DNA from 4 places in the Ruegeria sp. CDSB136 genome. Region 1 is predicted to be linked to each of the others. Evidence: riboswitches for the same ligand, from Rfam matches in the RefSeq annotation. Region 1 holds a riboswitch; each other region holds the start of a gene.
What was found. A riboswitch is a leader RNA that binds a small molecule or an ion and turns the genes downstream of it on or off. The one in region 1 is predicted to bind cobalamin.
Positions count from the first base shown of each region.

Region 2: another riboswitch for cobalamin. It lies ahead of AC2FIR_RS15785 (DUF4198 domain-containing protein); the one in region 1 lies ahead of AC2FIR_RS16325 (DUF1636 family protein).
Region 3: another riboswitch for cobalamin. It lies ahead of AC2FIR_RS08280 (DUF1636 family protein); the one in region 1 lies ahead of AC2FIR_RS16325 (DUF1636 family protein).
Region 4: another riboswitch for cobalamin. It lies ahead of AC2FIR_RS03255 (hypothetical protein); the one in region 1 lies ahead of AC2FIR_RS16325 (DUF1636 family protein).

Region 1 is NZ_JBXWOP010000015.1:73,825-81,154, reverse strand. It holds gene AC2FIR_RS16345 (hypothetical protein) at 1-157, opposite strand, end outside; gene AC2FIR_RS16340 (LysR family transcriptional regulator) at 321-1,220, opposite strand; gene AC2FIR_RS16335 (YybH family protein) at 1,465-1,971, shown strand; gene AC2FIR_RS16330 (hypothetical protein) at 2,143-2,478, opposite strand; cobalamin riboswitch at 2,964-3,171, shown strand; gene AC2FIR_RS16325 (DUF1636 family protein) at 3,266-3,646, shown strand; gene cobW (cobalamin biosynthesis protein CobW) at 3,643-4,698, shown strand; gene cobN (cobaltochelatase subunit CobN) at 4,702-7,330, shown strand, end outside.
Region 2 is NZ_JBXWOP010000014.1:125,135-132,464, forward strand. It holds gene AC2FIR_RS15770 (fumarylacetoacetate hydrolase family protein) at 1-598, shown strand, start outside; gene AC2FIR_RS15775 (winged helix-turn-helix domain-containing protein) at 602-1,816, opposite strand; gene AC2FIR_RS15780 (LacI family DNA-binding transcriptional regulator) at 1,821-2,846, opposite strand; cobalamin riboswitch at 3,204-3,403, shown strand; gene AC2FIR_RS15785 (DUF4198 domain-containing protein) at 3,533-4,318, shown strand; gene cbiM (cobalt transporter CbiM) at 4,325-4,936, shown strand; gene AC2FIR_RS15795 (NikL family nickel/cobalt ECF transporter subunit) at 4,933-5,514, shown strand; gene cbiQ (cobalt ECF transporter T component CbiQ) at 5,514-6,296, shown strand; gene AC2FIR_RS15805 (energy-coupling factor ABC transporter ATP-binding protein) at 6,293-6,949, shown strand; gene AC2FIR_RS15810 (AraC family transcriptional regulator) at 6,995-7,330, opposite strand, start outside.
Region 3 is NZ_JBXWOP010000006.1:62,700-70,029, forward strand. It holds gene tcuB (tricarballylate utilization 4Fe-4S protein TcuB) at 1-641, shown strand, start outside; gene AC2FIR_RS08265 (FecCD family ABC transporter permease) at 696-1,703, opposite strand; gene AC2FIR_RS08270 (ABC transporter substrate-binding protein) at 1,705-2,652, opposite strand; gene AC2FIR_RS08275 (ABC transporter ATP-binding protein) at 2,671-3,456, opposite strand; gene AC2FIR_RS08280 (DUF1636 family protein) at 3,453-3,809, opposite strand; cobalamin riboswitch at 3,911-4,113, opposite strand; gene AC2FIR_RS08285 (Mur ligase family protein) at 4,224-5,960, opposite strand; gene cphA (cyanophycin synthetase) at 5,976-7,330, opposite strand, start outside.
Region 4 is NZ_JBXWOP010000002.1:168,718-176,047, reverse strand. It holds gene AC2FIR_RS03270 (bifunctional 2',3'-cyclic-nucleotide 2'-phosphodiesterase/3'-nucleotidase) at 1-1,878, shown strand, start outside; RNA gene ffs (signal recognition particle sRNA small type) at 1,918-2,016, shown strand; gene AC2FIR_RS03260 (alpha/beta hydrolase family protein) at 2,016-2,924, opposite strand; cobalamin riboswitch at 3,090-3,310, shown strand; gene AC2FIR_RS03255 (hypothetical protein) at 3,398-3,805, shown strand; gene AC2FIR_RS03250 (protein-tyrosine phosphatase family protein) at 3,807-4,310, opposite strand; gene AC2FIR_RS03245 (DNA polymerase III subunit gamma/tau) at 4,481-6,241, shown strand; gene AC2FIR_RS03240 (YbaB/EbfC family nucleoid-associated protein) at 6,337-6,681, shown strand; gene recR (recombination mediator RecR) at 6,743-7,330, shown strand, end outside.

The DNA of each region.
Region 1 (7,330 bases):
CGGGAATGGCTTGCACGGTAAAATACAATGCGCCGAAACCCAGCAGGACAACGACAAGAAGAAACCCAACAACGATCAGAAAGCCGTCTGTTTCCCCAGGAGGTGTCACCCAAAACGGGAGCCGCGCCATCGCCTCATCAGAGATAGAGCTGTTCACGTGAACCTCCTGTTTCCAAATGATCCCCGGCAAGGATAAGCGATTGAAATCAAAAAAACCAATCCTGCACGAGGCAACTCTGATCAGCCCCCGGCCCGATAGCGTGAACATAATGACGGGCCAGTGCCCGATATGACGTTGGACGGAATCCAGTTCGAGGTTCTCAAGCCTCCTGAGAAAGTGGTGCGCACGTCACTTCAAGCCATTTCAGGAAAGCACCTACCTGATCGGAAATGCGCCCCTTTCGGTAGACCGCAAAGTAGCAGGCCACCCATTTCGGCGGCACGTCGATAGCTTCCAGTCTGCCATTATCCAGGTACTTTTTGACGGTCACTAGAGGGCTTAGATGCAATCCGTAGCCTTGCAAGGCGGCGTCCAGCTCGAACTTCGATCCCCCCGGATCAACAAGCTGAAGGTCGTCGACGCGCAGGCCGAAGTCCCGGACGACACCTTCAAAGACTTGGGAACCGATGCTCTTGTCCTGTATCCACGGCACATCGGTCAGGTTTTTCGCACCCAACCTGACAAGCTCTGGTGTGCCGCATAATACGAACGGCGACTTTAGAAGCAGTTTCTGGGCCGCGCCGCTCCAAACATGGTTTGGCGGGCCTCCGCGTATCGCAATGTCAAAGGCTTCGAGATCGACGTCCCACGAATTTCCTTCCGCAGCGAAGGACACCTGGATGCCGGGGTGTTCCGCCCAGAAGCCGCCAAGACGTGGCATGATGACCGCGTCGACAAATCGGACAGTCGTAGACACACTCACACCGCGAGCGGCCTCCTGAGCCGTCACATCATCAATGCCTTTTGCGATCTGTTCGAATGCGTCGTTGAGTGTGCTGGCCAGCGTCCAACCGGCCTCGGTTAAAGCAAGTCCGCGGCCCTCTCGGCGCACAAGTGGAATCCCTAGATCAGCCTCAAGCTTTCGCACCTGTTGCGCAATTGCGGCAGTGGTTACGTTCAGTGAACGTGCCGCGGCAGAATAGCCGCCTAAACGGCCGGTCGCCTCGAACGCCCTGAGGGTCGTAAGCGGCGGCAACTTATGCCAGTCAATAAGATTCATTCAGTAGACATACTTAATGATTGCTGTTTTTTCCTGCCTCGCAAGGTACACCAAATGTGACTATTGTCGAGAAATACACCTGATGCGAATTGAACAATCAGTGGTGTAGCTATCTAAAACTGCGATTGCCCTAAAAGCCTGTCGGATTGCGTTGCAATGCGATCGTCCTGCAATGCGTTTTGCGTTGACAGGCGGGTTTGAACAACCGGCAAGGTCCAATCGCCACAAATGCTTGGAGGCCGATATGACTATCAGGATGACAATGCTTTTTACTGGAATAGGGTTGGCTATCGCGGCACCGGCGCTGCCCGACACCAAAGCCGAGACTCCGCAAGCCGCACACACTGCGTATCTTGCAGCGATCAACTCGAACAAACTGGATCAATTCCTTGAGACGGTCACTGATGACGTGGTGTTCATCGCACCCGGCGCGCCTGTCATGAAAGGCAAAGCCAAGGTCGGGCCTTGGGTGCGCGGGTATTTCGACGCCGTTCACACCCGTTGGAAAAAGCAATCAGTGGAGTTTGTTGTGGCAGCGAGCTGGGCGTTTGAGCGTTATGAGTTTACCGCCACCGATGTTCCGCGTGACTCGGGTCCTGCCACTGTTTCCACCGGCCATGGCATCAATATCTACCATCTTGAAGATGACGGAACATGGCGGGTGGCGCGGGATATCTGGTCCAACGCGAATAACTTCAGCGCTGGTAGATCAATCGCGCCGGCGTGTTCGGGGCGTGCCGAACCTTGCTGATCAAAAGATTTGATTGGTTGGCACGCCGCCCAAATGGCTTGGACACATACCGGATCGGCCGCTTTTAACCGGGTTCCATCCACGGCCAACTACATTGGCCTCCGGACGGAACCAGGCAAGTACTTTTCTCGGCAACCGAAAGGCCCAACCCGCAGACCGGGCATTAGCGAATTACTGGGCCACAACTTCCTTGCAGCTGCCTTTGCCCCATCCGGATTTGCTGCCCGAAGCCGAATAGTCAAACGTGCCAGTCTTGAGATTCACGTTGTAATTCAGGGTAAAGCCGTCACCGATATACAGGTAAGTCAGGGTGTCGAGGCCGGGATACACCTCAGCCTTATTGTCGATATCACCAATGGTAATATGCCCTTTGTTCTGGCCCTCGTATTTGACCAGCGTGGCCGCCATTTCCGGATATTTTGCATCCGCCGCTTCACACTCGAACACCCGGTCTTCCGCAACTGCAGCGACGGGTAAGTACACAAGAAAAGCTGCTAACTTTTTCATTTTTTGTTTCCTGGCATATTCTGTTCGCCGACGCCCGCTAAGGGCAGTTTGAGGCATAATTTTGCAAAAAATCTGGCTACTCTGTGCACAGCAAGACGGCCATCAGATTTGATCTCGAAGCGGTCGTTTTTGCCGGGTCTTGCGCGAATACTGAAATGGAGTATCCCGAGCCGGTCGGAACGGCGGTTACTTAATCAACGAAACCCCAATCCCTCAGTTTAGCGATGCCCGAAATGACAGGCGGTTGGTCGCCGCAACGTCCACACGCGGCCTGCCCCAGTGGTTCTGAAGCCGAATCCGCCCCGCCCGTCCGGTTCCCGCCGACCCCTTCCAAAATCAGCGAACATCACACGGAACACCTCAATCACGCAGGTTTTCGGGCGCCGTGAACGCCCGGCGATGCCGCTGAGTGACCACCTCAGGTCGCTTTTTCCTTCCGGCGGCGAAACCGCGCATCCTTAAGCTTGACAAGTCCCCCGCCTGTGCCGCATGTCCGACCCGTTGGTGTCCATCCCTGGATGGATGAAAAGGGAATGCGTCAGCGGTTTTTCCGTCAAACGCAGCCGCCCCCGCGACCGTGACCGGAGAGGGTGCCCATAGCCACTGGCCGAAAGGCCGGGAAGGCGGGACATCTGCCAGAGCAAGTCTCTGACATCCGCAAGCCGGGAGACCTGCCAGCACCCGAAGAAGAAACCGGGCGGGGTGTTCCGGTGTCGGGTCCATGTGCAGACGCGTGGCCCGCATGAAACCCCGTCCCCCGCGAAGAGGATTTGGGGGGATGAGAGACATGACCGAGACCGCACCAGTCGAGTTGCTGGTCTGTACCACGTGCCGCCGTGGACTGCCCGTCGAGGATGATGAAAAACGCCCCGGCACATTGCTGCACAAAGCGCTGCAACAGGCCGACCTGCCCGAAGGCATCACGCTGAAACCCGTCGAATGCCTGTCGAACTGCGATCAGGGCTGCTCGATCGTGCTGCGCGGTGGACCGGGTCGCTGGACCTTTGTCTATGAGAACCTGAACGAAGCCGAACACGTTGACGCCATTGTCGACGGTGCGACCAAATATCTGGCGACCGAGGACGGCTTGGTCAAATGGCGTGAGCGCCCCGAACATTTCCGCAAAAACTGCGCCTCCCGCATTCCCCCGATTGGAGCCCTGAAATGAGCACTCTTGAGAAATTACCCGTCACTGTGATCACCGGCTTTCTGGGCTCGGGGAAGACAACGCTGGTCAAGCACCTGATGCAGAACCCGCAGGGCAAACGTCTGGCGGTCGTGGTCAATGAATTCGGCGACGTGGGCGTCGATGGCGATATTCTGAAATCCTGCGCCATTCCCGATTGTCCGGCAGAGAACATCATGGAACTGGCAAACGGCTGCATCTGCTGCACCGTGGCCGATGATTTCATTCCGACCATCGAAGCGCTGATGGCGCTGGACCCGCGCCCCGATCACATTCTGATCGAAACCTCCGGCCTCGCCCTGCCCAAGCCGCTGCTGAAAGCCTTTGACTGGCCCGATATCCGCTCAAAAATCACTGTGGATGGCGTGATCGCTCTGGCCGATGCCGAGGCGGTCGCGGCAGGTCGCTTCGCTCCGAATGTCGAGGCGGTGGATGCCCAGCGCCTGGCCGATGACTCGATCGACCACGAAACGCCTCTTTCCGAGGTGTTCGAGGATCAGATATCCTGCGCCGATATCATCCTGCTGACCAAGCCCGATCTGGCCGGGCCAGAGGGTGTTGCCAAAGCCAAAGAGATCATCGCAGCCGAGGCCCCGCGCCCGCTGCCCGTCGTAGAGGTTGCCGAAGGCGTCGTAGACGTCCGCGTCGTGCTCGGTCTGGAAGCCGCAGCCGAGGATGACATGGACGCGCGTCCGTCGCATCACGACGGTCACCACGACCACGAACATGACGATTTCGAAAGCATCATCGTCGAACTGCCGGAGCAAAGTGACCCACTCGATCTGGTTGCCAAGATCGAACGTCTGGCCAGGGAACTGAACATCCTGCGCGTCAAGGGGTATGCGGCAGTTGCCGGCAAACCGATGCGTCTGCTGGTTCAGGCTGTCGGTGCCCGGGTGCGTCATCAGTACGACCGCCCCTGGGAACCCGGCGAGGAGCGCCGCTCGCGTCTTGTGGTCATTGCCGAGCACGACGACATCAAAGAGGCCGAAATCCGGGATATCCTCGTGGGTGTGACCGAGGCCGCCGAGTAAGCCATGCACGTCGTCTTCCGCGAAAGCCACGGGCTTGAAGAAACCGAGACCCCGACCGATCTGGGCCAGAGCCCGGCGGATCTGGTGATGTTGTCCTTTTCGGACAGCGATCTCGGTGCTTTCGCGGCAGGCTGGCATCGCGGCGGTGGGCCGGAAGGGCGAATGCCGACGATGCGGTTGGCCAATCTGACGGCGCTGAAACACCCTCTGTCCGTTGACACATATGTGGAACAAACGCTTGACGGCGCAAAAGGTATCCTGATCCGCCTGATTGGTGGGGTACCTTACTGGTCATACGGGCTGCAGCAGGTTCTTGCGCTGGCGCAGGCCAAAGGCATCGCGCTGGCGGTTCTGCCCGCCGACGGGCGTGTGGATACCCGGCTGGACGACTATTCTACCCTGCCCGTCTCGACCCTACGGCGGCTGGCACATTTGTGCGACACTGGCGGCGAGGTCGCGGCGCAGGCGGCTTTGGCGCAGATGGCCTTGGCGGCAGGTCTCTATGCCGGGCCGGTGATGGGGGCCAAAACCCTTCCCGAATGCGGTGTTTGGTGCCCTGACCGCGGCGTAATCCAGATAGAAACCGCATTTACGAACGATGCGAAACGCATCATCGTCACTTTCTATCGCGCCTACCTGACCTCCGCCGACACCGGCCCGGTCGCCGCCCTGATCCACAGCCTGCGTGCGCGTGGGTTCGAGGCAATGGGCATGTTCGCCCCTTCCCTCAAGGCACCTGCTGCCGCCGACTGGATGCGCCAAAACACCGTTGCACTGGAACCTTCTGCGATCATCAATGCCACCTCCTTCTCGGGCAAAGGTGCGTCGGGAACCTCTCCGCTTGACGCGGCGGGTGTGCCGGTTTTCCAGGTCGCTCTGGCAACTTCACGCCGCAAAGCGTGGGCCGAGGCCGAACGCGGTCTTTCCCCCGCCGACCTTGCCATGCACGTCGTGCTGCCCGAAGTGGATGGGCGGATCTCGGCGGGCATCGCCTCATTCAAGGAACCGGGCAAACGCGATCCGCACCTGGAGTATTCCCGCTTTGCCCACCGCGCTGAACCTGAACGGATCGAAGCGATCATTGATCGTGTAACCGGCTGGCTGAATCTGAACGACCGACCCAAAGCGGAACAGGTGCCGGTTCTGGTTCTGTCCACCTACCCCGGCAAGGACTGGCAGATGGCCCATGCGGTGGGCCTTGATGCGCTGGCATCAGCCGAAGCGATGCTGTCAGATTTGCAATGCGCCGGGTATGACACAGCCCCTGCCGAACCGATCGCCGACACATTGCTGGACGCCCGGATTGCCTGGTCGCTCGAAGATTATCAGGCCGCGCTTGCACACTTGCCGGATCAACTGAATACGGACCTGCAAACAGTCTGGGGCAAGCCCGAGGATGATCCGACCTTTGTTGATGGCGCGTTCCATTTCACCGCGCTTCACCGGGGCAAGGCGCTGGTCGCGCTGCAACCCGAACGTGGCAAGCCTGAACTGCGCGATGACGACTATCACGACCTTTCGCGCACACCGCGTCACAGCTATGTCGCGTTTTACCTTTGGCTGCGCAAAAGCCTGCACGCCGACGCACTGATCCATATTGGCGCCCATGGCACTCTGGAATGGCTGCCGGGAAAATCCGTTGCCCTGTCCGCCGAGTGTTGGCCCGAGGCGCTGATCCGTGATTTGCCGGTGATCTACCCCTTCATTGTCAACGACCCAGGCGAAGCCGCACAGGCCAAGCGCCGGATCGGAGCCGTCACGCTGGGTCACATCCCGCCCCCGATGAAGGAGAGCGGCACGCCGGACAGAATGGTTCGGCTTGAATCGCTGCTGGACGAATTCTCGAACGCCGACGGGCTTGACCCAAAACGACGCGACCGCTTGCAGGAAGATATCCGGGAAGAAGCTCAGGCCATCGGGCTGGAAAGCGACCTTGGCCTTGACCAAGCCACCTGTATCGCCGAGGCAATCACCCGCATCGACCGCTTTGTCTGCGACATCAAGGAAAGCCAGTTTGGCGACGGGCTGCATATTTTTGGCCGCGTGCCTGAAGTGACGGGCAATTTCGACCCCGCGCCATCTGCACACGCCGAACGCGCCGCCTTGCTGGACGTGCTGGCCGGAAAGCGAATTGAGGCTGGACCGTCCGGCTCGCCCTATCGCGGGCGATCGGATGTGCTGCCGACTGGGCGGAACCTCTTCACCACTGATCCCCGGTCGGTCCCGACCCGCGCGGCTTATTCACAAGGCGTGAAACTGGCCGAGGAACTGGTTCGGCGGCACCTGCAGGAGGAAGGCGATTATCCGAAAGGCCTGATCGTCGATCTATGGGGGTCTGCCACCATGCGCACGGCAGGCGAGGAATTCGCGATGGCGCTGCACCTGCTGGGCGTGAAACCGGTCTGGGACAAGGGATCAGAGCGGGTATCAGGCATCGAAGTGCTTCCAATCACCGACCTCAGCCGTCCGCGACTGGACGTGACCCTGCGTGTGTCGGGCCTGTTCCGGGATGTATTCCCGACGCTTTCCGCCCTATATGGCCAGGCCGTTCGGGCTCTGTCCCAGCGGGACGAAGCGCCGGACTGGAACCCCTTCGCGGGGCAGACCCCGAACCCTCGGGTCTTTGGCCCGG
Region 2 (7,330 bases), on a different contig from region 1:
CTATGCGGCCCATGCGGCTGAAATGGGAAATACAGTGGACCGCGAGGCGCCGTTCTATTTCACCAAGTCCGCACCAAACGCCATCCTGACCGGAGCGACCGTGCCATATCCGCCGGGTACCGAAAACTATCATCACGAAATGGAGCTGGCGATTGCAATCGGTAAGCCGGTGTTCCGCGTCAGTCGCGAGCAGGCTTTGGGCGCGGTGTTTGCCTATGGCTGCGCGCTGGACATGACCCGCCGCGATCTGCAAATCCGTGAACGGAACAAACAGCGCCCGTGGGATCTGGGCAAGGATCTGGAAAACGGTGCCGTTTTTGCGCCGCTGACCCGGTCGGAGAGCTGGTCGCCGGACAAAGACAAGCGCATTCATCTGAGCGTCAACGGTGAAGTCCGGCAGGATGCGACCCTGGATGAGCTGATCTGGAAAATAGATGAGATCGTCAGCCATCTTTCAAATTACTATCACCTTCGTCCGGGCGATCTGATCATGACAGGCACCCCGGCCGGTGTTGGTGCGGTCCAGGCCGGTGATGTGATTGATGGCGGAATTGACGGTCTTGAACCGATCCACCTGACCCTTTCAAAGGCTGAATAGAGCCTATTTAGGGTCTTTCAGCCAGCCGTCGGCAAGCTCAACACGATCAAGGCCGGCAAACCTGCGCACCCGGTCCAGCTCGGCCTCCAGACGCCGGGTGCGCGCCTCTGACCAGCGCAACTTTCGCTCGGGCCAGACGGATTGTGCCCGCAATTCGCCGCTATCCCTGTGGGCCTTCATGTCGATCCGGCCGATCAGCCGATCACCTTCGAGCAGGGGGAAGACATAATAGCCGTAGGTTCTTTTGGGCGCGGGCACAAACACTTCGATCCTGTAGTGAAACCCGAACAGGCGTTCGGCGCGGTTTCGATCCCGCAGCATCGGGTCAAACGGGCTGAGCACGCGAATCCTGCCCGGTGGCGCGGGCAGTTCACGGGCCTCTTCAACCAAGCCCGGGCGGGAAAGCACTTTCCTTGTACGCCCATCCGCGCAGCTGATTTCGATTTCTTCAATCTCGCCGCTTTTTTGGGCTGCGGCGCACCAGTCTTTCGCCTCGGCCGCGCTGACCGTATCCCAAAACGCAGCCAGTTCGCCCGATGTTGCAAACCCCAACCTGTCGAGGGCGGCGTTGCACAGCCAGTCCACCGTTTTTTCGGCGTCGCATGGTGCATGACCGGGGCACAGATGAGTTTCGATCACCCGTTCGGTCAGGTCGTAGCGTTTCTGAAAGCCGTCCCGGCCAATGACGGTCAGCGCGCCCGAGCGCCACAAGAACTCCAGCGCGGTTTTGGACGGGTGCCAGTCCCACCAGCCGCCCGATCCTTTCTTTTCGTCCTTTCCCACATCGGACGAGGATACCGGACCGTGATCGCGGATGTGCAGCAGAACCGAGGCGAACTGTTGTTCAAATCCATCCCGCCGCCAATTCTTCCAGCGGGCTTTCAACAAATCGGCGTCGCGCTGAAAGCGCAGGTGCCAATGCCGGTAGAACTCCATCGGAATAACGGCGGCGTCATGTGTCCAATGCTCGAACAGCGCCCTGTCCCGTTCATACAGGCGCTTCAGATGTGTGCTGCGATAGGTGGACCTGCGCGAAAACAGGATCATGTCATGGGCGCGGGCCACGGTGTTGATACTGTCCAACTGAACAAAACCAAGCCGTCGGATCAGGTCCAGAAGATCCGCGCCCTTTGCGCTGCCCGACGGGGTTTCGGACAGCAAGTGACGATCCATGAACACCGCACGGGCTGTCCGGTTGTCCAGTTTCGGCAGTGCCAAGACTCTAACGCCGCTTCAGTGTGTCGCCGTAGCTGATTTTTGGCGTCAGGGTTACGCGGGTTTCAATCTCGGCTTCCGGGTCGGCTAGCTGTGCGGCGATGATCCCTGCGGCCTGACGGCCAATTTCCAGCCGGCAGGCATCCATGGTTGCCAGTTTGCGGGGCAGACCTTGCAGCAGTTCGACATTGTTGAACCCCGCCAGCCCGATTTGACCAGGGATGTCTATCCCCTGATCCAGCAGGTACAACAGTCCGCCAGCGCCGATCATATCATTGGAATAATACAGAAAATCCAGTTCCGGCGACCGTTCCAGCATCGCCTGCGTCATCTCGCGCCCCTTGGCCAGTGCTGAGCCGCCGGAATAGAACTCGCGATCCTCGATCTCGATCCCGTGTTTGCCCAGAACTTCGGTAAAGCCTTCGAAACGTTTGCGCGCGCGGTGGTCCAAAGGCATCTTGGTCCCCATGAAGCCGATATGCTGGTATCCGGCCTTCAGAATGGCCTGCGCCATTTCGCGGCCGGCACGGCGGTGCGAAATGCCGACCATCGCATCCACGGGTTTGCCGTCGGTATCCATGATTTCGACCACCGGAATGCCCGCGGAATCCAGCATCGCCCGGGCCGCTTCCGTGTGCTCCAGACCCGCGATGATCACGCCCGAAGGCCGCCACGAGAGCATCTCGTAAAGGACTTTTTCCTCTTTTTCCGGCAAATAATCGGTCACGCCGACCACTGGCTGCAATTCGGTGTCTTCCAGCACCTGATTGATGCCGGTCAGGACCTCGGGGAAGACCATGTTGGACAGTGACGGGATGATGACAGCGACCAGATTGACCCGGCTGGATGCCAGCGCACCCGCAATTTTGTTGGGCACGTAACCCAGCTCTTTTGCGGCGGCCAGAACCCGTGTTCGGGTCGCATCCGATACATCACCCCGATTGCGCAGGACCCTGCTGACCGTCATTTCGGATACCCCCGACGCTTCCGAGACATCGCGAAGGGTAAGCGGGCGTTTTGTTTCTGTGGTCACGAGGCACCTGCACTGTTGTTTTGCCCGATGGTAGCGTGAACACGGCGACAAATACAACAACTCTGCTTCTGCGTCGGACGCTGGACGGGTCGGACCTTTTGTGCATCGGAGCGACCCTACATATTTGCGGCGAGTTCAATTTTACACGCGAGTCAACGCCCGCAGTTTCAGGCCCAAAATCTCAAGTCCGCGAACTGAACCGACGACTATTGACCGCGGAAAGATATCTAGGAAAATACACACACTCGCGGTGGCGCATACCAAACCGCGTAGCAAGCGCGAACATGCAATTTCTGATTTCGCAAATGGCCCATGCAACGCCGCAATCAATTGTTGACCGTGTCTTACATATTCTGGCATGAACGCGCCATGTTCGGTTCCGGGGACATCCTCGGAAGCAATAGGGAATGCAGTGCGGCACATTTCGCCAACTCTGCAACTGCCCCCGCAACTGTAGGCGGCGAGCGCGGCTGATAATGCCACTGGGGTATCCCGGGAAGGTTAGTTTAGCGCTTTGACCCGCAAGTCAGGAGACCTGCCGAACATGCGCCCTTGGAAGGGGCGTTCATCATCGGCGACGGGGTGTGCGCCGGATCTGTTTGCCCGACAAGGCAGATGGCTTCGCGTTCCCCATCGTCAAAGCAGAATTGTGCCGGGGAAGGCGCGACGTGAGAAGGACTCGATTTGTGAAAAAACTGCTGGTGGCTGCAACGGCTGCTTTGGCGATGCCTGCATTGGCGCAGGCCCATTTCCTGCTGGAATATACCGACGACACGATGATCGAACGCCCCGGTGACGTTCCGGTCAAACTGGTTTTCTGGCACCCGTTTGAAGCTGGTCACGTGATGACCCTGGAAAGACCGGAAGAATTCTTTGTAATCCACAACGGTGAAAAAACCGATCTGATGGATACGCTGGAAGAAACCACTTTTGAAGGACCGGACAACATTGCCAAAGCGTTCCTGGGCTCGGTTCCGGTTAAACGCTCGGGTGACTATGTGGTGGTTACAGTTCCTGCGCCTTACTACGAAGAATCCGAGGATATCTATATCCAGCAGATCACCAAGGCTTACCTCAACCGAAACGAACTGCCGACCGACTGGGATCAGCCGCAGGGGCTGGCCACCGAGATTCTGCCGCTGAACAAGCCTTACAACATCATCGCCGGGTCAACCTTTACCGGTCGCGTGTTGAGCGAGGGACAGCCCGTCGCCGGCGCAGAAATCGAAATCGAGTACATCGCCGCAGCACCGGACATGACCGGCACCGGCGCGAAGGACGCCACCGTGTCCCCATTGCCGGGCGGCGCGTTGGTCGCGATTTCGGATGACAACGGATATTTCACTTTTGGTGTGCCAAAAGCCGGGTACTGGGGCTTCGCCGCTTTGGGCGTGGGTCCGGAAACCGAGCATGAAGGCAAAGAGCTGAGCCAGGATGCGGTCATCTGGATCCGCGCCTGGGATCTGGAGTAAGCCTGAATGCACATCGTCGACGGAGCCCTTTCAAACCCTGTCGTGATCGGCGGTGCGGTCGCCGCGGCTGGCGGGATCGCATTGGGCCTGAAATCGCTGGATCTGGATCGCATTCCCACGGCGGGCGTGTTGTCGGCCAGCTTTTTTGTCGCCTCGCTGATCCATGTGCCGATTGGCCCGTCGTCTGTGCATTTGATTCTGAACGGTCTGGCCGGGCTTCTGCTCGGCTGGGCCGCCTTTCCGGCCCTTTTTGTCGGCTTGCTGCTGCAAGCCGTGTTCTTCGGTTTTGGCGGATTGACCGTGCTGGGGATCAACACGGTGAATATCGCCCTTCCGGCGGTGTTGACTTGGATGATCTTTGGTCGCCTGATCGCACGTGGCTCACCTGTTCATGGGGCGATCTGGGGCGGCATCGGCGGCGCGTTTTCGATCGCCGCCACGACGGCTTTTGTCGCGGTCTCGCTGGCGCTGTCCGGCGATGAGTTCCTGCCCGCTGCCAAGCTTGTCTTTTTCGCCCACATTCCCGTCATGGCTATCGAGGCCGTGCTGACAGGTTTTGCCGTTCTTCTGGCCCGCAAGGTCAAACCGGAACTTTTTGTAAAGGTTGCGTCCACATGAAACAGTTGATCCTTGTTTGTACGCTTGCTCTCGCCCCGCTCCCGGCTCTTGCGCACAAGGTTATAGCGGGCGTTTTTCCGGCAGGCGACGCAATCGAAGGCGAGCTGGGGTTTTCCAATGGCGATATGGCCGCAGACCAGGAAGTCATCGTCTATGGCCCCGACGGCTCTGAACTGGGACGCACAGTAACCGATACGGACGGTTTCTTTCTCTACAGCCCGACCAGAGCTGTGACTCATACATTCAGGGCAGATCTGGGTGCAGGGCACGTCGCCGAAGTTGCCATGCCGGCCGACGAAGTGGCCGAAATCATGGGGGTCGAAGCCGAGCTTTCTGAAACAGCCACGCCGGTTGCATCTGCGGATGGCGCGGCAGCGGTGACTGTGGCCTCGCTCTCGGATGAGGAACGCGCCGCCATCGCCAAAGCGGTGCGCGACGAAACCCGCCCACTGCGGCGCGAGATCGCTGCCTACCGCGAGCACAATGATCTGCAGAACATCTTGGGTGGTATTGGTTATATCATTGGTCTGTTCGGCATCGGCTTTTATCTGGCCGCGCGCAAAAAGATGGCCACCTGATGGCACATGCGCTGGAACCACAGGCCAAAACACTGGCCGAGGCAGGCAGAGCCGCCCATTTCGGGATGATCGGAGACTACGATCCCCGTATGCGCATCGTTTTGGCCTGCATCTTTGCCATCGTCACGGTTGCCCTCAATAGTGTTCCGGCGCTGATCGGCGCTTTGTCCGTCTCGCTTGGGTTACTGGTGATGTCACGCTTGCCAGTCGGCCGGACCCTCAAGCGTATGGCCATGATGGACAGTTTCATCATCTTCATGCTGGTGTTGCTGCCATTCTCAATGCCCGGTGACGCGATGTTCACGGTTTTTGGCTTTCCGGCCAGTTGGCAGGGCCTTTGGAAAGCTGTCGAGATTGCACTGACGGCCAACGCGGTCATCCTTGCGCTGATGGTTCTGGTCGGAACGATGGAACCTGTGACCCTGGGACACGCTTTGCACAAGCTGCGCTGCCCCGAGGTGCTTGTGCATCTTTTGATGTTCACCATCCGCTACATCGAGGTGTTGCGGGAAGAATACCTGCGCCTGCGCGGCGCGATGAAGATCCGCGGATTTCGCCCCGGCACAAACTGGCACACCTACCGAAGCTTCGGGTATCTGGTCGGCATGATGCTGGTGCGCGCGATTGAACGGTCAGAGCGGATTCTGGCGGCGATGAAATGCCGGGGGTTTTCCGGGCGTCTTTTGTTGCTGCAGGACTTTAACATGACCCGACGCGATCACATGTTCGCCGCGATGCTGTGCACCGTTTGCCTTGGCCTGCTGTTCCTGGATTATCTATGACGATCCTCAAGCTTGAAGACATTTGTTTTGCATATCTCGGCCAGCCACCAGTGCTGGACGGCGCTTCACTTCAACTTGAACCGGGGCAGCGCCTGTCGATTGCGGGGCCGAATGGCGCGGGAAAATCCACCCTGTTTCGTATTGCCCTTGGCCTGCAAACGCCAAGCGCCGGGCGCGTGACCGTCCTGGGAAAGGAAAGGCGCGTCGAGGCGGATTTTCACGAAGTCCGCCGTCAGGTCGGGCTGGTTTTTCAGGATCCTGATGATCAGCTGTTTTGTCCGACAGTGGCGGAAGACATCGCATTTGGTCCTCTCAACCTCGGGCGCAGCAAGTCCGAGGCGCTGGCCATAGTCGACAGAGTGCTTTCCGATCTGGATCTGTTAAACCTGCGTGATCGCATTACGCACAAGCTCTCTGGTGGAGAGAAGCGGCTTGTGACCCTTGCAACCGTTTTGGCGATGGAGCCCGAGGCGCTGCTTTTGGATGAGCCCACCAATGCGCTTGACGCCAAAAATGAAGCGCGACTTCTAGAGATTCTATGTGGCCTGCCGCAGGCAATTCTGCTGGTCAGCCACGCACCATCGTTTCGGGAAGCACTGGCACCAGACACGCTGGAACTGCGAAACGGGCGGATTATCAGCCCAAGTGAATGATCTGTTCGCACGAGGTATGCGAATGTCCGCGACGAAGTGCCGTCGTCAGGGAGCCTGCGCGTGCACGCGGTATGACCCGGGGGTCCGGCTGGTCCACTTTCGAAAGGCGCGGTGAAAATTCGCCGGAGCCGAAAACCCGGTGTCAAAGGCGATCTGTTCAATACTGAGCGTACTTTGCTGAAGCGCGCGGATGGCAATGTCGCGGCGCAGTGCATCCTTGATGTCCTGAAAAGAAGTTCCTTCTTCTTTCAAACGCCTGTTCAAGGTCCGCGGCGTCATCTTCAGGGCACGCGCTGCATCGGGAAGCTGGCAGGTTTGCCATGTTGCGCCGTAGAGAAACGCGCGGACGCGAAGGCTGTTTGTATGTGCGCGCGAACCGGT
Region 3 (7,330 bases), on a different contig from region 1:
TTATGCCCGCCTTCCTGCTGCCGCTGTTCAGCATCGCCATCAGCTTGCGCCGCTATTGGCGTGCGGTTGACGGAAAGTCAGTCCAATGGGCCGATCTGACAGCGGCGTTCAAACGCGCCGGGACGATGCAGGATCTTGCGGCCGGCCACGGCGAAGGCTGCAATTTCGAAGATGAAGACCGGTTCAGCCACGCCCGCCGACACATGCATCAGGCGATCATGTATGGGTTCCTGCTTTGCTTTGCCTCAACCTCGGTTGCGACAGCGATGCATTACGGCTTTGGCCTGTATGCACCCTACGGATTCTGGTCATTACCCAAACTGCTTGGCGTCTCAGGCGGTATCCTGTTGACCATCGGCTGTGGCGGCATGGTCATGTTGAAGCAGAAATCCGATCGTGACCTAGGCGACACGTCCGCGTGGGGTGGAGAGATGGGCTTTATCCTGCTGTTGGGGTTTGTTGGCCTCAGCGGCCTTGTCCTCTACGTGCTCGGCTCGACCACAGTGATGCCCGCTCTTCTGGCCATCCATCTGGGGTCGGTTCTGACCTTCTTCCTGCTCATGCCCTATACCAAGATGGCACACGGGTTCTATCGCCTCGCCGCACTTGTCAGAGATGCACAGAGGAAGCGGGGCACATAAATGGTTCGCACCAGCCGCTGCTTGCGCCCTGGATGGAAGGTGGAAAGGGTCCGGTCAGCGGGCTCTGGTCCTGAACAGGAGCAGGAACACGAACGCCGATCCGATTGAGGTTGTCACGATCCCGACAGGCAATTCCTGCGGGGCCAGCAACAAACGGCTGATAATATCCGAGCCCGTCAGCAATGCGGCGCCGACGAGAGCTGCGGTCGGCAGCAGATGGCCATGCAGCGGCCCCGCGATTCCGCGGGCGATGTGAGGGACCATCAGACCGACGAAACCGATGACACCGGCGACCGAGACGAACACCGCCGTTGCCAGCGCCGCAACAAAGAACATGCTGAACCGCAGTCCGCGCACGGGTACGCCGAGGGTAGAGGCAGTAAGGTCGCCGGTCAGCAGCGCGTCGAGCCAGCGGCTGCGGTAGAGAGAAAAGCTCAGGATCAGAAGCAGGCCTGCGCAGACCAGCGGAAACGTCTCCCAGCGGGCCAGGCCCAGACCGCCCAGCATCCAGAAAATCACGGAATGCGCGGCGCGGCTGTCGCCTGCAAAAATCAGGTAGTTGGTGATGGCCGAGAACAGGAACGAAACCGCAAGCCCGGCCAGGATCAGTTTTTCGGGCGCGCTTGTGCGTAAACCGTGAACCAGCGCCAGCACGATGCCCGACGCCACAAGCCCGCCGCAGAACGCGGCCAACGGCAGGGTCCAAAAGCCCAGCACGTCGCCGGTCACGGTGATCACGAACACGGCGCCGGCCGCCGCACCCGAGGACAGGCCGAACAGGAAAGGATCAGCAAGATCGTTGCGGGTTGTGGTTTGCAGGACGACGCCGACGATGCCCAACCCGGCGCCGATTACGGCCGCGAACAGGGCGCGCGGCAGGCGCAAATCAAACACGATCCGGTGCAACGGCGACATTTCCCCGTCACTCAGACCTGTTCCCAGCAAGACAGCGGTGAACGTGTCGGAAACCGGAATGGATGTGGTGCCGTAGATGGTTGAGATCAGCAAAAGGGCGGCCAGAACGACCGCCCCCAGCAGAAGTGTCAGGCCAAGTCGACCCATATCAGTTGAGATCCGGATGCATGGCCTGCGCCATTTTCAGGATCGCCTCGATATTTGCCGGTCCGGGGGTAAGTTCCTCGTACCGCAGGCCAATCCAGGCCTCGTTCTTGACGGCATCGGTCTGGGACATCACCGGATGCTCCTGCAGAAATTTGAAGGTATCCTCGGCGCCGTTGCCGGTCTGGTAATCCAGCAGCACCAGAAATTCGGGGTTGGCGGCCGCCACCGTTTCCCACGAGGTGCGGCCCCAGCTTGTATCCATGTCATGGGTCACGTTTTCACCGCCCGCTGCGGAAATCATCGCATCGGGAATGGCAAACTTGCCCGCGGTGAAGGGCGCATCAGCCGGACCATCCAACAGGAAAACGCGCGGTTTGGGCAGATCGGCTGTCCGGGTTTCGATCTCGGTCAGTTCTTCTTTCCAACCATCAACCAGTTCCTTCGCCTTGTCTTCGACCTGCATGACCTGGCCCAGGCGCAGAACGTCATCAAACAGCAGGTTCATGCTGGCTTCGGGGCGGTCCTTGTCCAGATGCACGCAGCTTTCGGACAGGATCAAGGTCTTGATGCCAAAGGGTTCCAGCGTGTCAGGGGTCACGTCTCCGCCCGGCTTCATCCCGTAATACCAGCCCGCGAAGAACATATCGGGTTCGGCGGCCACAAGGTTCTCGACCGTTGGGTATTTGGGCGCAAGCTCGGGAATGTCGCCGCGCAGCGTATCGAATTCCGGGCTGGTCTTGTACCATCCGGTGATGCCGGTCAGCCCGACGATCTTGTCCTGCAGACCCAGCGCAAAGGCCATGTCGGTCATGTTCATATCGTGCACGACAATCCGCTCGGGCGCAGTTTCAAAAACCAGCGGCTTGCCGCAATTGTCGACGGCAATTTCTTGCGCCGACGCACCGCCTGCCAGGGCTGTGGTCAGGACCACCGACCAGATCTGTTTCATTCAAAGATGCTCCTAGGGTTAGTTTGAGACCGAGGTTTTTCGGATATCCAGCGCCGGAATCACGCGGCCCTCATGGTGAAAGTACAGGTAGTCGACGCCAAAGGTTTCCCGAACCTGGTCCGAGGTCAGCACATCGGCCACGGGACCAAAGCCCGTGAGCCGCGCGGATTTCATCATGGCCACATGGGTGGCGAATTCGGGGATCATGACGAGGTCGTGGACGATCATAACCACCGTGATGCCCAACTCGGCAACCAGCGACAGCATCCGCCCCTTGGCGTCGGGGTCCAGATGGTTTGTCGGTTCGTCCAGAAACAAAAGCGAAGGGTTCTGTGCCAGAGCGCGCGCAATATGCGCACGTTGACGTTCACCCCCGGAAAGTACGCCCATTCGTTTGTCCGCCAGATCACTCAGACCTGTCAGGTTCAAAACCCTGTCCAGTTCGGCGGCGTGGCCCTCTTTCGACCGATCAGCCCGGATCGGGATTTGCCCCAAGGCCACATATTCCCGCAAAGACAGTCTGCTATCCGGCAGTTCGTGCTGACTGACAACAGCGATCATTCGGGCGCGCTCGTTGGCGGGCATGTGTTTCAGGCTGCGCCCATTGATCAAAACGTCGCCCAGCACCAGTTCGGCCGTGCCGCACAACAGGTTCAGAAGCGTCGTCTTCCCGGCCCCGTTCGGCCCGGCAATTGCAAGGATTGCGCCTTCTTCCAGTTCAAAAGACGCCGCTTGCAGCAGAACATCACCATTCAGCGCATAGTATTCGACGTCACGCACGGCAAGAAATGCAGAGGTCGTCATGAAGGCTCCTCCAAAATCATTCGGGGCAAACGGGAAAGGGTTTTGTCAAAAAGCGCGCTCGGCCTGTCGGACGCGCATGTCCATCCATCGGCACTGTTCTGATATTGCAACGCGAATTCGGCCAAGGCCGCGATGTCATGCGGGGTCCGGATGTCACCGAACAGGTATTGGGCTTTGCCGGCGGCCTGAAACCCAACAGTTGTCGGCTGCGCACACCCGGCCATGCAATCGACCGTGCGAATGGCAAACCCGGAAGGTAGCGCATCTGACAAAGAAGAGCGTATTTTGTCCGCAGACAAATCACCGTTGCATGTCGAACAGATCAGAAGAATATGATCAGTGGCGTCTGACATGGTCCGCTCCACTTGTTGCCAAGCGCGGACAGAAGGTGCTGATCATGTAAACACGTGACTGACGTGCCATCTAAGCCTCCTTCCAGGGCGCCCCGCCCTGGGTTGGTTGAACACTGATGGCAGGTCTCCTGACTCGCGGGTCCTTGCTTGGCCTTCCTTCCCGGCCTATTCGGCCAGTGGGTGTTTGGCGTCGCTCACCGCTTACAGTTGCGGGGGCAGTTACGGACTTGGCCTTCAGGGCCGCACCGTATTCCCTTTTCATCCCTCGGGTCTTCCTTCGGGAACCATCTACTAGCTAAGTGCCTCAGACCCGGGCATGCGTCAATACAGAATTATTGGCAGGACAATCGGATCGGCTGGGCAGGGCGGTGTTCGAATTTCACCGCCCGAGGCTCTCGGATTCAGCGTAGGGGTTCAGTTTTCCAGCAGTTTTAAGACTTGCTCGCGCTCGGACAGGACCAGCAACAGGGCGAGATCGCCCGGTTCGATCTGATCCAGTATTGTCCTGCTCGCCTCGGTCGGGGAAGGCGCGCTCAGGATCTGCTCATCCCGAAGACCCTTGTCCATTGCCGCCTGCTTAATCAGCTTTGGAATCTCACCAAGGTTGCGTCCCCGCAGATAGCCCTCAAGCTCGGCAGCGACGACCACATCCGGCTGGAACCGCAAGGCCGTTTGCGTGACATCGATGATGTCCTGATCGGACCGGTCCCCGGCATGGCTTAGCAGTATGAAGCGGCGCTTTGCCGGAAGTCCGGACAAAGCCTCGCACACCGCTGCGACCGAATGTGGGTTATGCGCAAAATCGACAAAGACACGGGCGCCGTTATGTGAAAACTCGTTGCACCGGCCAGGATTATCTTTGGCGTCTGGCTTGAACCCGGACAATCCGGCGCGAATGGCCTGCATCGGGATATCGAGTGCGCGGGCCAGACACAGCGCAGTCATTGCGTTGAGAATATTGTACCTGGCAGCCCCGCCCATGGCGAGCGGCACATCGTGAACCGAAATCACCGGTTGTTCCGAGAAGCCATCGAAGAACACAATCATCTCGTCCCGCAGGAAGGCACAACAATGTCCTTGCTCGCGGGATTGTTGGATCAGTGCGTTTTTCTGGTCCAGCGAGAACCACCAGATCCTGCAGGACGTGTTCAGTGCCTCATCCCGGACATACGCGTCATCCGCGTTCAGGGCCAGAACGCCATCTTTCTTAAGGGTGCGGTGCACGGCGAACTTGGCATGCGCCAACTCCGGAACCGTGTTGACGCCATACTGACCCAGATGATCATTGGCGACATTTGTGACAGCCGCAGCCGAGGCGGCATGGGTTGGAAGACCCCGGCGCAGGATTCCACCACGGGCAACCTCCAGACAGGCGACTTCAAGCCGCCGGTCGCGCAGCAGCATGCGCGCTCCGCCGGGGCCGGAATAATCACCACGGTCGAGGATGTCGTCGCCGACGCGGACAAACTCGGTCGAGGTCAGCCCGGCAACCTTGCCCGCCGCCCGGGCGATCGCCTCAAGCAGCCGGGTCGTTGTGGTCTTGCCATTGGTTCCGGTGATGAAGGCGACGGGGATGTTATGCAAGGCGTCCCACTCGACTTCATCAGGCGCAGGCAGAGCGTTCCAGGCCCAGATCTGGCTTCCGACCCCGTGGCCGATCGAAATCTTGTCGTCGTCACACAGGATATCGACGCCCCGCGCCGAGGCCGCCTGGATCAGGGCGATCAGGGCCGGATTTGCCTCTTTGGCCATGACGTCGCGGACGTCGGCGATCATCTTGTCGAAATCGCCGGTTGTTTCCCCGACCAGCGCCGCGGCACAGAAATGCCATGCGGTCTGGACCGCAAAGATCGCTGAATATAGCTGATCCATCGGCGCTGAAATCGCAAGGTTCACGCCGCCGGTGAATACCCGATATGTCAGCTTTTCTTGGTGCCAGCCGAGCGCATCCAGCACGCGACGTGCATGATGCTGCCACAGCTCAATGACACGCGAAGACTGCTCCTGGCCAAAAAAGACGTCCATGATTGCGCCCGGGTGATCCCAGAGCAACCCGGGCCCGGTCAGCCGGCGCGCATCGTCTACCCGAAACGCGTCACTGGTCGCGCTGGGGATGGTCAGCGCGGTCTCAAGCTCTTCAATTCTGTCCATTCCGGTGCCCTCGGCTCAATCCGCGTCTTCGCTGATTTCGCGGGCCAGACGCACGCCGCGCTCGTCCCGGATCAGGGCCTGATCGCTGTCGAACATGTCCTCGAAAGAGGTCTCAACAGGGGCAGGCTTGCCGATTGCTTCAGCTTCAGGTGCGTCTCCATCCGAATTGAAGTAGATGATCTGTTTCCAGCAGCGGGTGGTGTCGTCGCCGAATATCACCAGCAGATCGCCGGGAGCTGCCATTTCAAGACCCGCCGTCACCGCTTCGACCTCATCAGGGATGATTGTGATCGCCTCATCCGGCGTGCCGCCTGCAATCAACGCCTGCCGCAGCATCTGAGGAATTTCGTCATGCCCGCGTCCGCGACGGCGGTCGTCAGCCTTGCAGATGAAGTGGTCAAAATGACCGGCCAGCGCCGCGCCCGCGTCCTCGACGTCCTCGTCACGACGGTCACCGGGCATCGATACGACGCACAGCCTGCGGCCCTTGATCTCTAGCTGGTCGGCCAGCGCCGCCATTGCCTTCAGGGCGGCGGGGTTGTGGCCATAATCCAGGATTACCTTGAACGGATGTTCGTCATAAACGTTCATCCGCCCCGGTGCCTGGAAATAGCTGGTGTCAAAGGTCCGCAGCCCGTGGCGGATGTTGTCCAGATCAACGCCAAAACTATAGGCCATGGCGGCAGCAAACATGGCGTTCTGCACGTTGAAGATCGCCTTGCCTTCCAGTGTCGCCGGGATCAGGTGCGACCAGAGCACGGGGATATGCAGGCCATTGTCGTAGATGGTCAGCATGTCACCGTTCATGCCTTTTTCCAGCACGATGGCCTTGCCGCCTTCCTTGATATGTTCTTTCACAAGACTGTGGCCGGGATTGGTCGTGACATAGAAGATCTGACTTGCCCCGGCATAATCCGCCATCTTCAGGCAGTTGATGTCGTCGGCGTTCAGAACGGCCGTATCCGTGGCGCTTTCCACCACGACGCGTTTGACCACGGCAAGCTCTTCAACCGTGTTGATGCCACCCAGCCCCAAATGGTCGGCGGATACGTTCAGACAGGCGGCCACGTTCGAGCGTTGATAGCCCAGGCCCGAACGCACCAGCCCGCCTCGCGCGGTCTCCATCACGGCGAAATCGACCATCGGATCGCGCAGCACGATCTGGGCCGACTTGGGCCCGGTCATGTCGCCCTTGACGCTCAGCTTGCCATCCACATAGACCCCGTCGGTCGAGGTCATGCCAACGGTCTTGCCGCTGGTTTTCATGATATGGTTCAGCATCCGCGATGTTGTGGTTTTCCCGTTGGTTCCCGTGATTGCCGCAATGGGGATGCGTGTCTTGTCCCCGACTGGGAACAGCATGTCGATCA
Region 4 (7,330 bases), on a different contig from region 1:
CACCCGACCACTGTTTCATCTCAGCGCCAACATACTTCAGCCGGTCGCATTCGGATTTTGGCCACGACCGATCTGCACATGAATCTGACAGGGTTCGACTATCACGCGGATGAACCGGATCCGGCGCGGGGCTTCACCCGAACGGCCAGTCTGATCCGCGCCGCCAGAGAAGAAGCGCAGAAAGACGGAGCACTGGTATTCCTGTTCGACAACGGAGATGCCCTTCAGGGAACGCCGTTTGGCGATTGGGCGGCAGAGCAGACTGATGACAACCACGTGTTGATGCAGGCCTTCCGGGAACTTGGCTATGACGCAATCGGACTGGGCAACCATGATTTCGACTTTGGCCTGCAAACGCTGAATCGCGTTCTGGACGGCGCACCGTGCCCGGTGATTTGCAGCAATGCCCGGCAATTGACCACCGGGGCCAAATGGAATGACCGCGCTATACTAAAACGCTCTCTTCTGGTTGACGGCGTCGAAACACCGTTTCGTCTGGGTCTTTTGTCGATCCTGCCGCCGCAAACGGCGCAATGGAATGCGCACCGGGTACAGGATGTGGTCGTGTTCGAAGATATTCTGGAGGCCGCGCAAAAGACGGTCGAGGCCCTGCGCACGGACGGCAGCGATGTGATTGTCGCCCTGGCGCATTCGGGCCTTGGACCTTCGGAACCCGCGCGCGGAATGGAGAACGCCGTCATACCGCTGGCCGCGATCGACGGGATCGACGCCATTGTTGCAGGCCATACGCATCTCACACTTCCCGGCAAGGATCACGAAGGGCTGGATCATACGGACGCAACCCGGGGGCATGTACATGGCAAACCGGTTGTCATGCCTGGCGTCGCCGGGACGCATCTTGGCATCATTGACCTGCATGTGCAGAAAACCTCTGCCGGGCGATGGAAGGTTGTCGGGCAGCAGGTTAAGCTGCCGCCTGTTCTCTCCCGGCACGGGAACGGAGCGGTATCCGAAGACCCCGGAATGCAGCATCTGTTCAGTTACGGCCACGAAGAAATCCGTGCGCTGGCCTCAAGACCCGTGGGCCACACCGGTCAAAGCCTGCACAGCTATTTCAGCTTTTGCGCACCAGATCGGGGCCTCGCGCTGGTCGCCAGCGCCCAGGCAGCGGCATTGAACCTCCATCTGGACGAAGACCTGCGGGGGCTTCCACTGTTGTCCGCTGTTTCGCCCTGCAAGTTCGGAGGCCGCGCGGGACCGCGCTCCTACACGGAAGTACCGCCCGGAAAGGTTCGGTTGCGCAATGTTTCGGATCTTCATTCTTTCCCGAATGAACTGCGCGCCGCGCTTGTCACCGGCGACATGGTCCGTGACTGGCTTGAAATGTCGGCGGGCATTTTCAATCAGGTGGATGAAGGAGCTGTCCGCACTCTGACCGATGAAACACGGGCCGGGCATAACTTCGATGTGCTGTTCGGCCTGACCTATCGGATCGATCTTTCCCAGCCGGCGCGTTTTGATTCTCACGGAATGCTGGTCGATCCCGCTGCAAACCGTGTCCGCGAGATTTGCTGCGGTGGAATCCCTGTTGAACCCACCCAGAAATTCGTTGTGGCCCTGAACAGTTACCGGGCCAGCGGCGGCGGACACTTCCCTGTTGCGCATCAGGCCCGGCAGATCAATCTGCCGGCCTTACCCATCAGGCACGTCCTGCGCGACTATCTTTCGGGGGGATTACCGGGCGACCCGATGCAATCTGCGCCCTTCCCCTTCAGCCTTGTCCGGCTTCCCGGGCACGCTTCGATTCTGAAAACCGGGCCGGGAGCAAGGGCGCATCTTTCCGAACTGGACGCATACGATCCGCATGTGCTGGGGCATGACCCGGAAGGCTTTCTGCGGATCAGACTGTCACTCTGACGGGTTGTCTTCCTGGCGCAACTTCCCTATATCGACGATTGAGAGGTTGGCGCGGGCGAGCGCCTCGCCAACCTGGTCAGGTCCGGAAGGAAGCAGCCACAACGAGCCCCGCTTGGGTCGATGTCCAACCTCTCACTTCATCCCGCAATCGTCACATCTTTCCGGTCGGAACGGACTTGCTGCTCCGCAGACTCGATCAGCCTCGGCCAGACCGCTTTGTTTTTGCGCGCAAAAACACCAATGTGGCCAATGGATTTCAGCCCGAAATCCTTTGGTTCAAGCACATGACGGTTGGCGTCCGGGCCGTATAGCTCGGCCAGCCTCCAGACCGCATTTTCAGGCACCATCTGGTCGTCCGAAATCGCAAACAGGTCAACCGGACCACCGGCCCGCGGCCAGGTCGCTGCGGGCAGGCTTTGGCCAATTTCAGGCAAATAGCTGTTCGGCGAGGTGCACCATTTTCGCCATTGCCAGTAGACCTTTGACGGCAGGTCCGAGCCAAACCCAATGGCCTTGCCGGGCAGATACCCCAGCATATGAACTGCAAAAGGCGCATGACCGTACCAGAAGATTCCGGCCAGCCCCCTGTAGGGCCACGGATGATCCGACAACGTAACCAGGCCTGAACACACACAAATCATCCGGTCGACCTGATCCACATCCGATTGCAATGGCCCAAGCATACCCCCCAGCGAATGACCAATGGTCCACTGCCGCGCACTTGGGAATCGCCGCCGCATCTCGGCCCGGGCCGCGGGAATATCGACCAGCGCCCAATCGGACATGGTGACACGCGAATCCTTCAGGCGCCCCGATAACGATTTTCCGAAATCGCGGTAATCATAGGTGAGGCAGGCAATGCCCTGCTCTTCCGCCAGCCACCGGGCAAAATGCTGATAATAGTCCTGGGGAACGCCGGTCGCGCTGTTCAGAACAACTACGATATCAGGCGCTGCAACAGGCAGGTACAGGCGACCCGACAGCATCGCCGTCCCGGCGGGAAATCGTATGTCTTCGGTCAAGACCCGTTCCTGTATGTCCAACATCTCATGCTCCGCTCTCAACTGAACAGTTCAGTTCACCTATCTGTCAGGCCAGTCGCCCGCTCAAGTCAACCCGGTGCAAACATGACCAAACGTCCGCTTTCCCGACCACGCATCGGACCAAATGCCTCGGCCCGCGCTATGCGCTTGACTCGGGGACCCGGCAACCGCTAGCGATGAGGCGATGGTTTCCGCGCCCTTTCCGGGGCCGGGATGAAAAGGGAACACGGTGCGGTTCTGTCTGGCATTGCCGGAAGGAACCAAGGCCGAGACTGCCCCCGCAACTGTAAGCGGTGAGCAATGCCGAAACACCACTGGCCGAAGGGCTGGGAAGGTCGGCAAAGCGATGACCCGCAAGTCAGGAGACCTGCCATCGATACTGAAACCGAAACTCGGGCGGGGTGTCCGGGCAGGTCCTGATGGCATAGCCCCGTCACACCTGATCCTTGCCCCGCGCCGCGCGCGGAGGGCGCATTATGATCTGGAAGACAAGGACACACGAATTTTCTGCCACTGTGTGCCAGCGCACCGGCAAACCCTGTCCGGCACTGGCGCAAATGGCGCGGGCTCTGACGCGCGCCGTGGCAAGCGCCGGCCCGGCCGCAACCCCGCAATTCGCCATTGAAGGCAGCAGCGAGCTTGCCCATTGCCCCGAAGGGTGCATGGCCCGGTTCCACGCGCGGCCAGACAAAATCCGGGTGTTTTGCGGAACGAATGAGGAAACTCCGGGCGACAGGTTGGAGGATTATGCAGACATGATGTTCTGCGCAGAGTTCCGTGCGCTGCCGTCCGCAATTCTGTCGGACCCGCCCTGCGCCATGCTTGAAGCTTCGGCCCTGGCAGGTCGCCAAGTAGCGGCCCAGGCCGGACATTTGTCGGCCTGACCTACGGGTCCGCGCTGGCCGGAATCAATTGCGTGGCCCATGCCAGTTGTGCATCTGTTTCAACCGCACAGGGCCGCACCGCCCTCAACCGTTTCAGGGCTGCACCCGGTTGCTCGCCGCATTCGACCATCAGGCGCAACACCACCATTCCGGACCGGCCACAGCCGCCCCGGCAATGCACCAGAATGCGCCCGCCCCCTGACAGAGCATGGCGGACGGCCGCGCTTACATCGGGCCAGCGCGCAGTCACGGCGTCGGGGGGCGCACCGAAATCTTCGACCGGCAGATGGACCCAGCGGCAGGCGCGCGCCTGAATGTCGGTTCCGAAGTCACGCGCGCCGTCCTGCAGCATCTCGACTTCGGTCGTCATTGAAATGACAAGACCGGGCTTCCAGTCGGAAATCGCATTCAGGTCCTGGGCATATTTACCCCCACGCCCCGGCATTGATGTCAGGGCCAGAGTACCTCCTCCGACCTGCAGCGCATGAATAATCATCTGAGACATGCAACGCGCCCTCCTTAATCGTTACGCACAAGAATCCGGTCAAAAATGCTTTCGCCTTCATTTTTACGCGCATCCCGAAGCATTCCCAAATGAATTTCGCGAACCGGCTGTGGACGCAGGCGGCGGCGCACTCTACGCTGCACTTCTGATACGAATCCGACAGAGCAGAAATGACCGACACGCCCAGCCCCGCTTATCAGGTTCTTGCCCGCAAATACCGCCCGGAAACCTTTGCCGACCTGGTTGGTCAGGATGCCATGGTGCGCACCCTAAAAAACGCGTTCGAGGCAGACCGGATCGCGCAGGCCTTCATCATGACCGGCATCCGCGGCACCGGCAAAACGACAACGGCGCGGATCATCGCCAAGGGCATGAACTGCATCGGCCCCGATGGCGACGGCAAACCGACGACCGAACCCTGCGGCCAATGCGAACATTGCGTGGCGATCATGGAAGGCCGCCATGTCGACGTGATGGAGATGGACGCCGCCAGCCGCACCGGCGTGAACGATATTCGCGAAATCATAGACAGCGTCCGCTATCGTGCTGCCAGCGCGCGCTACAAGATCTATATCATCGACGAGGTTCACATGCTCTCGACCAGCGCGTTCAACGCGCTGCTCAAGACACTTGAGGAACCGCCCGAGCATGTGAAGTTCATCTTCGCGACTACCGAAATCCGCAAGGTTCCGGTTACGGTCCTGTCGCGCTGCCAACGCTTCGACCTGCGCAGAATCGAACCCGAGGACATGATCGGTCTTCTGAACAAGATCGCCGCCGCCGAGGGCGCCCAGATCGCAGAAGACGCGCTGGCGCTGATCACCCGAGCGGCCGAAGGTTCGGCGCGTGATGCAACTTCGCTGCTGGATCAGGCGATCTCGCACGGGGCCGGTGAAACCAGTGCCGATCAGGTCCGGGCGATGTTGGGTCTGGCGGACCGGGGCCGCGTCCTGGACCTGATGGACATGATCCTGCGGGGCGACGCGGCGGGGGCGCTGACAGAGCTAAGCGCTCAGTACGCCGAGGGCGCCGACCCGCTTGCCGTGCTGCGCGATCTGGCCGAAATCACCCATTGGGTGTCCGTGGTCAAAATCACGCCAGACGCCGCCGAGGACCCGACCGTTTCGCCCGACGAACGCGCACGCGGACAGCAAATGGCCGAAGCCCTGCCGATGCGTGTCCTGACCCGCATGTGGCAAATGCTGCTGAAAGCGCTCGAAGAGGTCTCAGCTGCGCCAAACGCCATGATGGCAGCGGAAATGGCCGTCATTCGGTTGACCCATGTGGCCGACCTGCCAAGCCCGGAAGAACTGATCAAACGTTTGCAGGACGCACCTCCACCCACGCCGAACGGAGGCCCCGGTGGCGGCATGGCCGTACCCTCGCACGCCCCGGTACAACCTCAGGCATCGGCAAGGTCTTCCTACGTTTCCGCTCCGAATGGCCCTGCCGGCGCGCCGACTGCGGCCCTGGCACAGGACGTCCAAACCGCTCTGGCGCGCTATCCGACCTTCGAACATGTGGTCGAACTGATCCGGACAAATCGGGACGTAAAGCTGCTGGTCGAGGTCGAAAACGGTGTGCGGCTGATGTCCTACTCACCGGGCCGGATCGAATTTACGCCGACCGATCATGCCCCGACAGACCTTGCCCAACGGCTGGGTTCGGCGCTGCAGCGATGGACAGGCAATCGGTGGGCGGTATCCATTGTGGCAGACGGCGAAGCCGCCACGATCGCCGAGGTCCGCGACGCGGCCGATCTCGCGCTAAGGGCCCAGGCCGAGCAACACCCGCTGGTTCAGGCGGTACTCATGCAGTTTCCCAAGGCGCGCATCAAACGGATCGAAACCCCGGAACAGCGCGCCGCCAAGGTCGAAACCGAGGCTCTGCCCGAGGTCGAAGACGAATGGGACCCGTTCGAAGAGGACTGAACATCTGCCTGGAATACAGGAGGATGCCCATGCCCCTTGTGTCACGCAGTCACCCTTCGTATTTAGGCGTCAAATCGATTTACAGGAGAAACCCGATGCTCAAAGGTTTAGGCGGTCTGGGCGATATGGCCAAGATGATGAAATCCGCGCAGGACCTGCAGACCAAAATGGCCGAAATGCAGGAAGAACTGAACAACCTCATGGTTGTCGGCGAATCCGGCGCCGGTCTGGTCAAGGCCACCGCCACCGCCAAGGGCGAACTCAAAGGTCTGGACATCGACCCGTCGATCTTCAACGGAGACGACAAGGAAGTGGTCGAGGACCTGATCCTGGCTGCCATCAAGGACGCGCAGACCAAGGCCGCCGAGCGCTCTCAGGCGGAAATGGCCAAGCTGACTGAAAGCATGGGGCTGCCGGCAGACATCAAGCTGCCGTTCTGATCTTCATCTTTTCCAAAATACTCCCGCCGGAGGCTCCCTTCGGTGCCAAACAGGACAGGCCGTGAGTTCGAACAGCGACATCGACAACCTGATCGACCTGATGGCCAAGCTGCCGGGCCTTGGCCCGCGCTCGGCCCGTCGCGCTGTTCTGCACCTGATCCGAAAACGCGCCCTGCTGCTGACACCGCTCTCGGACGCAATGCAGCAGGTCGCCGCCACCGCCCGCGAATGCCTGAATTGCGGCAATGTCTGTACCGCTGACATCTGTGACATCTGCGACAGCGAGGCCCGCGCCACCGGAGAGCTTTGTGTCGTCGAGGATGTCGCTGATCTTTGGGCGATGGAACGTGCCGGTGTCTTCAAAGGCCGCTATCACGTTCTGGGCGGTACACTTTCGGCCTTGGACGGTGTCGGCCCGGACGAGTTGCGCATTCCCCGCCTCAAAGACCGCGTGACGGCCGAGGGCATCACCGAGATCATCCTTGCCCTGAACGCCACAGTCGACGGACAGACCACCGCCCACTACATTGCCGACCAGTTGGAGGGACAGGTCCGCCTGACCTCACTTGCGCAGGGTGTGCCAATTGGGGGTGAGCTGGATTATTTGGACGACGGGACGATCACGGCGGCGCTGAGGGCGCGGAAAGAA